Regions from separate parts of the Ensifer sp. ENS07 genome, predicted to be linked through region 2. Evidence: predicted binding sites of a transcription regulator. Region 2 holds the regulator's gene; the other holds the start of a gene.
What was found. The regulator LexA, encoded in region 2, represses DNA repair genes until DNA is damaged. The targets are predictions, from matches to a motif close to TGTTCNNNNTGTGTTCNG.
Positions count from the first base shown of each region.

Region 1: IB277_RS14705 (ImuA family protein) is a predicted target of LexA. The motif match lies at 1,489-1,506, and genes of this name have one in related genera.

Region 1 covers NZ_JACVBE010000003.1:462,903-467,113, forward strand. The annotation lists gene IB277_RS14700 (hypothetical protein) at 1-336, shown strand, start outside; gene IB277_RS14705 (ImuA family protein) at 1,563-2,324, shown strand; gene IB277_RS14710 (DNA polymerase Y family protein) at 2,242-3,756, shown strand; gene IB277_RS14715 (error-prone DNA polymerase) at 3,753-4,211, shown strand, end outside.
Region 2 covers NZ_JACVBE010000001.1:1,322,271-1,326,481, forward strand. The annotation lists gene IB277_RS06720 (thermonuclease family protein) at 1-536, shown strand, start outside; tRNA gene IB277_RS06725 (tRNA-Cys) at 689-762, shown strand; gene IB277_RS06730 (hypothetical protein) at 960-1,301, shown strand; gene lexA (transcriptional repressor LexA) at 1,390-2,112, opposite strand; gene IB277_RS06740 (hypothetical protein) at 2,348-2,644, opposite strand; gene IB277_RS06745 (hypothetical protein) at 2,968-3,600, shown strand; gene IB277_RS06750 (hypothetical protein) at 3,727-4,211, shown strand, end outside.

The DNA of each region.
Region 1 (4,211 bases), on a different contig from region 2:
GCACTGTACGCGGTTCTCGCGCTCGCCATGGGGAAGACGCTCTTTCGACAACTCGCATATTTCGACGCGAACTGGACCTCCGAGATCGAAAGAGGCTTCGCGAAGAGCGCCATGGAAAACAGAGTGAAGCTCCGACCCGTGCGGACCATATTCGGCGTTTTTGCCTTGATCTCAGTCCTGTTCACGTTGACCTTCTCGCTGAGGCTTCTTGAAGTGGGTGCGATTTCCACGATGAATGCCGGTCGCGACGTTCTTAGTAGTCTTCTCGGGATGCCGGTTCTTCTGACCTATCAGTACATAATGTGCGCCCGACCTTCCGGCAGGGTCACGGTTTAAATCGTCACGGACTTGCTCATCCAGTACGGTGACCGTGCAGCTCCATCCCGGACGCCAGCACAGGCAGCAGCGGCTTCAGCCGCGGACGCGGTTCATATCAGCGGAAAAGCTCCGCTCGCTAGCCACGGACGTAGCCGCGACGTGTTGGACTGACATCGCGACAATGGGAGCTATCGGTGGCGAATCAAAGGTTCGATGGCATCGAGGCGATCATCGATGCCGCCGCGATGACGCCGCCTGCGTTCGACGAGGCCGTGTACGTGATCGGGGCTCGATGGTTCATGCCTCCCTGCGCTGAGCACCCGATGGCCGCCGAGGCTTTCAGAACTCCATCGGAGACAGGACGGCACGAGTGGGTGGTCCTCTCCAGGCCGCCGACGCTGAAAAGGCGGCCGCGACGGATATCGCATACTTGAAAGCGGGAGAGTCGATCAGTACCGGGTCACCCTCGAACGCCTGGATGAGCGATGCGGGGCTGGTCTCTTCGCCCAAGGGAACGATACCGAAGCGAGTGCGCGCGCCAACCGCCATGGCGTCTGCGTAGGTGCAACTGGCCATCCTTTTCCATTCCGGATCGGCGTCACTCCTCTGCGCGTGATGATTTGAGCTTATTTTGGGGTGCCAAGAAGAATTGCGAGGTTAGGCACGGCTGCCGTACACGTTCCCTATTTGGCGAGAACAAGTTCGTCGGTGGCCTTCTCAATCATCGGGGTCTTTCGACGTCAGACGGGCGTCACATCGATCCAGACCGTCGGCGCACATTCGCTCACAACCGCCGACAACAAAACGCCGAAGTCTCGAAAGCGGGAAGCTTGTCGTGAATCTGGTCACCAGGACCTTGCGTTCCATTTCCTCGTGGAGTCGGCATGATTTGCATTCGACAACGACGATCTCGCCCTTGAGGGACCGCAGGGTGGCGACCTCTGGCACCGCGTGCGCCGCGCCGGACAATCCCAACGACACTCCTCGATACCGAGAACGCGAATTCAACACTCTTCGGTTTAGGGCCAAGTTTCTGTTCTCCGAAAAAATCCTGTGGGACCCCAGCGCCCCGGCGGACCCTTACGTCCTGATTCGTTTAGCGAATTCTCCGTACATCCTGAACGGTGCCTCGACACTGCTGATTTACCCCGCTTGACTCCGTCTTTCTAAGGGAACAGAAAGGGAACATCAACCGTTTTGGACCTGACGTCCGCTTTGCAACGCTAACAAAAGGAGGTTCGCGAATGATGACGCATGCGCGCGCCTCAAAACTAATCGACGACCTGCGAGAGAGGATCGCGCATCTTGAAGGCGGTTCTGGACGGAAGGCCGTCGTGTTGCCGTTCGGCGTTCGCGAGATAGACATGCGGTTACCCGGTGGCGGCCTGGCCTTCGGCGCACTGCATGAAGTGGCAGGCGGCGGCGCGGGCACGGTGGATGGCGGGGCCGCAGCCTTATTCGCGGCAGGGATCGCCGCGCGCTCCAAAGGGAAGGTTCTGTGGTGTTTGACGCGCCCCGACTTGTTCGCGCCAGCCGTCTCTCAAGCCGGACTGCATCCAGACCGCGTCATCTATTGCGAAGGCGACAGGGACGAGGATGTCCTGGCTTCGATGGAAGAAGGCCTGTCATTCGGCGGCTTCGCGGCCGTCGTGGGGGAGCTGGTTCGGTTACCGATGAACGCTTCCCGCCGTCTTCACCTTGCGGCCGAGAAGACCGGCAGTCTCGGACTGGTCGTCAGGAGGTGGCGACGGCAGACGGAAGCTTCCGACTACGGAAATCCAACGGCCTCGTCGACGAGGTGGCGTATCAGCGTCTTGCCGTCGGAGCCGTTGCCAGTGGCGGGCGTGGGGAGGGCCCGATGGCTGGCGGAACTGATGAGAGTGAAAGCAGGCGAGTGTGCTGAGTTCGAAATAGGAGCCTGTGATGCCAAGGGTCGTATCTGTATACTTCCCGTATCTTCCGACGGATCGTATTCGTCGGCATGGCGAGGGAGCCGTGCCAGCTGACAAGCCGTTGGTGGTTATCTCGAGATCGGGAGCAAAACGGTGGGTCTCTGCCGCCGACGTGGCCGCTCGCAAGTCGGGGCTGCGTGTCGAAATGCCAGCGAGCAAAGCCCAGGCAGTGGTTGCCGATCTAGTGATGATCGATGCCGACCCGGCTGCGGATGCCGCGGCTCTCGAACGATTGGCTCTCTGGGCGCTGAGGCAATACAGCCCTGTTGTCGCTGTCGACAATAACGACGGCATCGTGATGGACACGGAAGGCGCAGACCATCTTCGTGGCGGCGAGGAGCTTCTGATCTCAGGCCTTGTCAACTTGCTCAGAGGGCGCGGGCTTACAGCTCGGGCAGCAGTAGCCGACACTTGGGGTGCCGCACACGCGATAGCCAGATTGACGTCCGCAGAAACGACAGTAGTTCCTGTCGGCCAGGTCGCCAAGGCGGTCCTCGGTCTTCCCATACATTGTCTACGACTGGCGTCAGAGACCATTCAGAGTTTGCGAGTCCTTGGAGTCGAAACCGTTGGGGAATTGTCGGCGATGCCCCGCGCTCCCCTGACACTACGTTTTGGGCCGGAACCTGGACGACGGCTGGACCAGTTGTTCGGGCGTGTGGCTGAGCCGATCGAACCTCTCCGAACACCCGAGCTTGTCGAAGTCTCTCGCAACTTCCAGGAGCCGATCGGCGCGCCGGAGACGATCGAGAAGTACATCCGACGCTTGGTCGAGCAGCTGACGGCGGAACTCGAGAAGCGTGGGCTGGGGGTCCGCAGGTCGGACCTCGTCATCCATCGCGTGGATAACACACGTCAATGCCTAAGGGCAGGTCTCGCCAAGCCTGTGCGCGACCCGTCTCGTCTCTCGAAACTGTTGTGCGATCGCATCGAGAAAATCGACCCCGGTTTCGGGATCGAGAAGTTGGTCCTCGTGGCGATCGTGGCCGAGCCTCTCGAAGAGAAGCAAGTGGCGTCCTCGCTGATCGAAGAGGAGGTGGTCGACGTCACCCCGCTGGTGGACATCCTCGGCAATCGTGGTCAGCGACTCTATCGCCTGACGCCTGTTGCCTCAGATGTCCCCGAACGCTCCACAGTCCGCATCCCTGCGACGGCGGAGGAGACGGGAGCTGACTGGGCAGCGAAGTGGAGACGTCCTACACGGTTGCTTCCCCACCCGGAACGTATCGAGGTGGTCGCGTTGCTGCCCGATCAGCCGCCCGCCATGTTTACCTGGCGTGGCAAACGCCGTCGCGTCAAACGCGCCGACGGCCCCGAACGCATTTTTGGCGAATGGTGGCAGCGTCCCCGCGAAATGCAGGCCGTGCGTGACTACTTCGTCGTCGAAGACGAGGTGGGCGAACGCTATTGGGTCTATCGCGCCGGCGACGGGGTCGACATCGAAACAGGATCACACCGGTGGTTCATGCACGGAGTCTTCGCATGAACTATTCCGAACTCCAGGTCACAACCCACTTCAGTTTCCTTCGCGGCGCGTCGAGTGCCGAAGAGCTGTTCTCTCGGGCTGCCGAACTGGGCATCGAGGCCCTCGGTGTTGTCGACCGCAACTCGCTGGCTGGGATCGTGCGGGCATGGGAGGCTGCCAAGACGACCGGCGTTCGCCTGGTCGTCGGTTGCCGCCTCGACCTCGTGGATGGCATGTCGATCCTCGTTTACCCAACCGACCGGCCAGCCTATTCGCGCCTGACACGCCTGTTGTCGCTGGGGAAGAGCAGGGGCGGCAAGGGCAAGTGCATTCTCGATGTCGCGGACGTGGAAGCCTACAGCGAAGGGCTGATCGCAGTCCTCGTTCCCGACGAAGCCGACGATGTCTATGCGCAGCAACTCCGCAAGGTGGGCGCTATCTTTGGCGACAGGTCATACGTCAGCCTGTGCCTGCGC
Region 2 (4,211 bases):
AGCCTCAGCGCGCGGTTCCTGAAGCGCAGGAGCGCGTTGCGCAGCAGGCGGATAGGCACAAACCAAATCCGAAGCCCAACCCGGCGACGAAGGTTGTCCTGGCCGCCCCGGTGCCGTCGGTGAATGTCGGCGTCACGCCGCCAACCCCTCTCGTGCGGCCGAATGAAGAGGTGAAGACGGCATCCATCCGTACCGATCAGTTCTATTTTTGCGGCATTCGCAACGACAACTGCGTGATCGATGGCGCGACCTTCGTCTTCCATGGCGAGACGATCCGCGTCGCCGATGTCGATGCACCGCGAATCCGCCAGGCAAGCTGCGACAAGGAGCGTTCGCGCGGCTTCTACGCCAAGCAGCGCCTGCGCGAATTGCTGAATGCAGGCGACTTCAGGCTGATCTCGGCGGGAGGGCGATCAGATGCCAAGGCCGGCGAGAAACTGCGCCTGGTCACCCGCGGTGACCAATCTCTTGGACGTGTACTCGTTTCCGAGGGGCTCGTGCGGCCGTGGGAAGGGCGCCCGACGCCCTGGTGCTGAGATCAGCTGGGAGACGATCGGCGGACATCGTCGATCGTTCTGTGGAAAGTATCCGTCCTGCAATTCGACGGCGCGTTTTTCAGAAAATGCCTCTTGCGGTTTTTCTGCAATCATTCTAAATCCGCGCCAACGCTTGGTTATCCGAGCTGTGAGGCCTCGTGGCGGAGTGGTGACGCAGAGGACTGCAAATCCTTGTACCCCGGTTCAATTCCGGGCGAGGCCTCCAAAAATCTCACCTCGTTAAATTTGGTTTGGCGTTCTGCCTTAGGGCAGCGCGGTAAAATTCGCGACACGTCCGCGCAAGCCACGTCTCCTATGCCTCCGTCGGATCTTATCGCTTCGGTGAATTCGGTAGAGGGGGAACGATGACTCCGCTGAGATCAACCGCATCGGTAGCGTCCGTCAACATTAAGAACGGAGGCAATGGCATCAATGAAAAAGAGACTGATCCTGACGGCGTTGGCGTGTTTTGCGGCGACCGCTATGGAGGCGCGCGCGGACGACCTGGTTTTCCAGCTGAAGAACAACACCGGCGCGGTACTGACGAATTTCTATACGTCGCCGGTCGGCGTCAATGAATGGGAAGACGATGTTTTCGGTCGGCAGGTCCTGAACCCCGGCGAGAGCATGGAGATCACCATTGCCGACGGGCGGGACGTCTGCAAATACGACATGCGATTCGAATTCGAGGAAGGCTCGGCCCTCGATACGACCGAGGACACGCAGGATCTCTGCGAACTCGGCGAATACACGATCCACGAATAAGCGATCTGGATTTCAGGTCGCCTTAAATGGAAAGAGCCTCGCCACTTTCAGTGGCGAGGCTCTTTTGATTCGGCGTTCTGCCTGGAATTCAATGGTAGCGGCGGATCAGCCCGACGAGCTTGCCCTGGATTTTCACGCGATCCGGTCCGAAAATGCGCGTCTCGTAGGCGGGGTTGGCCGCTTCGAGCGCAATCGACGCGCCCTTGCGACGGAAGCGCTTCAGCGTCGCTTCCTCGTCGTCCACGAGCGCCACGATGATGTCGCCGGGATTGGCCGAGTTGCCGTTGCGGATGATCACCGTGTCGCCATCGAAGATGCCGGCCTCGATCATCGAATCGCCCTTTACTTCGAGGGCGTAATGCTCGCCGCTGCCGATCATGTCGAGCGGAACGGTAATGTCATGGGTGTTGTTCTGGATCGCCGAGATCGGCACGCCGGCAGCGATGCGGCCCATCACCGGGACGGAAACAGACGTGCTTTCGGCGACCGGCGCCGGCTTCGGCGTGGCAGGAGCGGCGGCCGGCGGCTTTCCGAGGCTGCCCTCGATCACGCTCGGCGAGAAGCCTCTGCGCGGCTGTTGCTGGCCGGCGGCGTAGGCTTCCGGAAGCTTGATGACTTCGAGCGCGCGCGCCCGGTTCGGCAACCGGCGAATGAACCCGCGCTCTTCGAGCGCCGTGATCAAACGGTGAATGCCGGACTTCGACGCCAGGTCGAGCGCATCCTTCATTTCATCGAAAGACGGCGGTACGCCCGACTCCTTCATGCGTTCGTGGATGAACAGAAGCAATTCCTGTTGCTTGCGGGTCAGCATGGCACGTCGCTCCAGAGGCGTGAAACAAATCAAGAACAGACACTATCTGTTCCATATGTGTTCCGCAAGTGCCTAAAATTCCGTGAATTCAGGCAATTGGCTGCTTCTGTGGGGGCGATTGGTCACTTTTGCGGGAGCGGGGCGGTTTTCGGCGACGGTTGCGTCCCAAAACAGCGCCGGGCAGGCCGGTCGCGCGCGTGATTCGAACGAATCGCGGCTCTCTTCGCGGAGAGACTTAAGTCGCTTGCGAGGCCGAGCAGGCGTCTTCGAACTCCTTCACCGTTTCGGCGCTGTTGTCTTCCGGAAGCACTGCGTCGGCCGCATCGGTCGCAACGGGCGTATCGCCGTCATAAACGAAGGACTGGATGTAGAACGCGAGCGCGCCCTTCCAAACATTGCGTCCATCGATCTGATGGCACGGCACGGCCCGTTCGAAATCGGTCTGGAGTTCATCCACCGTCGCGGCACTGAGCTTGACGTCAGGCATATTGGGCGATGCGACTATCGAAGCGAGAAGCAGGGCGGCAAGCACGGTGATCGTCCACTTGATGAAGGGGTGGGACTACGGGTTGGTAAACGATGTGAACCGCGCTTTCGTTCCGAAGTCCAGCAAGCATGGCGATCACTCTGCCATGTTCAACAGCTCTTTGCCCGCAGGCTGTGGCTGATTTGCGCCAGCCGCTCCATCTCAACCTCGTCTCGGCCGTTCTTCATGGACCGGCGCGGAGAATGCATCGGAGCTGCCAGCTTTCGCATCGGGCCTGGGGCGCGCAAAAATCCCTGCGGGGAAGGGCCTTCACCGTCTCGACAGGCCTCTAAAAAAAGATAACTTTGCGTGGAAAGTGGGGTGGTTGCATGCATAGATTGTCGTTGGTGGTGCTCGGCCTGTTGCTCACGGCTGGAGCGGCGTCTGCCGAAGAAGGGCGTTCGAATATCTGGAAACGGATCAACGCCTGGACGGTGGGATCCGATCCTTCCCTGGGAGGCTCGTGTTACGCGGCGACGAGCTATGACGCCGGCGCTATCCTTCGTATCGGCTTTTATCCGCGGGGATCGACGAACCTGGCGTTTCTTTCGATCGGCAATGCCGAATGGAAATCCATCGAGCCGCAGCGGGAATACGATGTTGCCTTGCAGCTCGACCGTGGTCGTCAGTGGCCGGCCGTTGCGTTCGGTGTTGATCTGACCGGCGCCAAGGCCCTTGTCGTCAACTTTTCCAACACCGACTTCTTTACCGAGTTCGTTCGCAAGAACACCTTGGCGCTGGCCTTCGAGGGGCGCGTCGTCGCGAGCCTCAGCCTGCGTGATTCGATGAAGGCGGTAAGCGAGATGTTCAAGTGCCAGGAGGCGGTGAGCGCCTTGATCCCGAATGGCGATCAGGGAGCGGCGAACGATCCCTTTGCGGGCGCCGGTGGCAATGCGCCGAACAACGATCCCTTTGCCGGCGGCGGCCAGACCAAGTCATCGAAAGATCCTTTCGCCATGTGATGGGCAGTCCGCTTGCCGCGGAGAGGTGAATATTCCTAAAATATTGCCTGGGATCGGCTAGGCACCCTCGACAGCGATGCGGGGACCTATCAAAATGCGGGCAAACGGGGGTTTTGCATGCGTAGATTGCTGGTCGGATTGGTAAGCTGTCTGATCGCCGCGGGATCGGCCGCGGCTGAGGAGTCCGAAATCATCAAGTGGAAGGATGTCGACGGCTGGACCGTTGCTTCCGACACCTCGATGGAGGGCTCCTGCTTCATCTCGTCGGTATTCGACGGCGGGGTCACCTTGCGCCTTGGGTTCTATCCCAAGGGCTCCGAGTCGCCGCTCTATATGAGCTTCGCCAGCGACGACTGGAGGTCGCTCGAGGTCGGCAAAGAGTACGACCTGACCTTCCGCTTCGACAAGACCGATCCCTGGAGCGCTTCGGCGACCGCTGCCGGTGATGCGAGCGGAAAGTTTCTGTTCGTGAACGTCACCGACGCCGAGTTCCTGACGGGCTTCGTGCGCAAGCGGGCCTTGGCCATCGCGTTTGAAGATCGCGTCATCGCGAATCTCAGCCTGCGCGGCACCGGCCCGGCGGCCGACGAGCTGATGAAATGCCAGCGGGC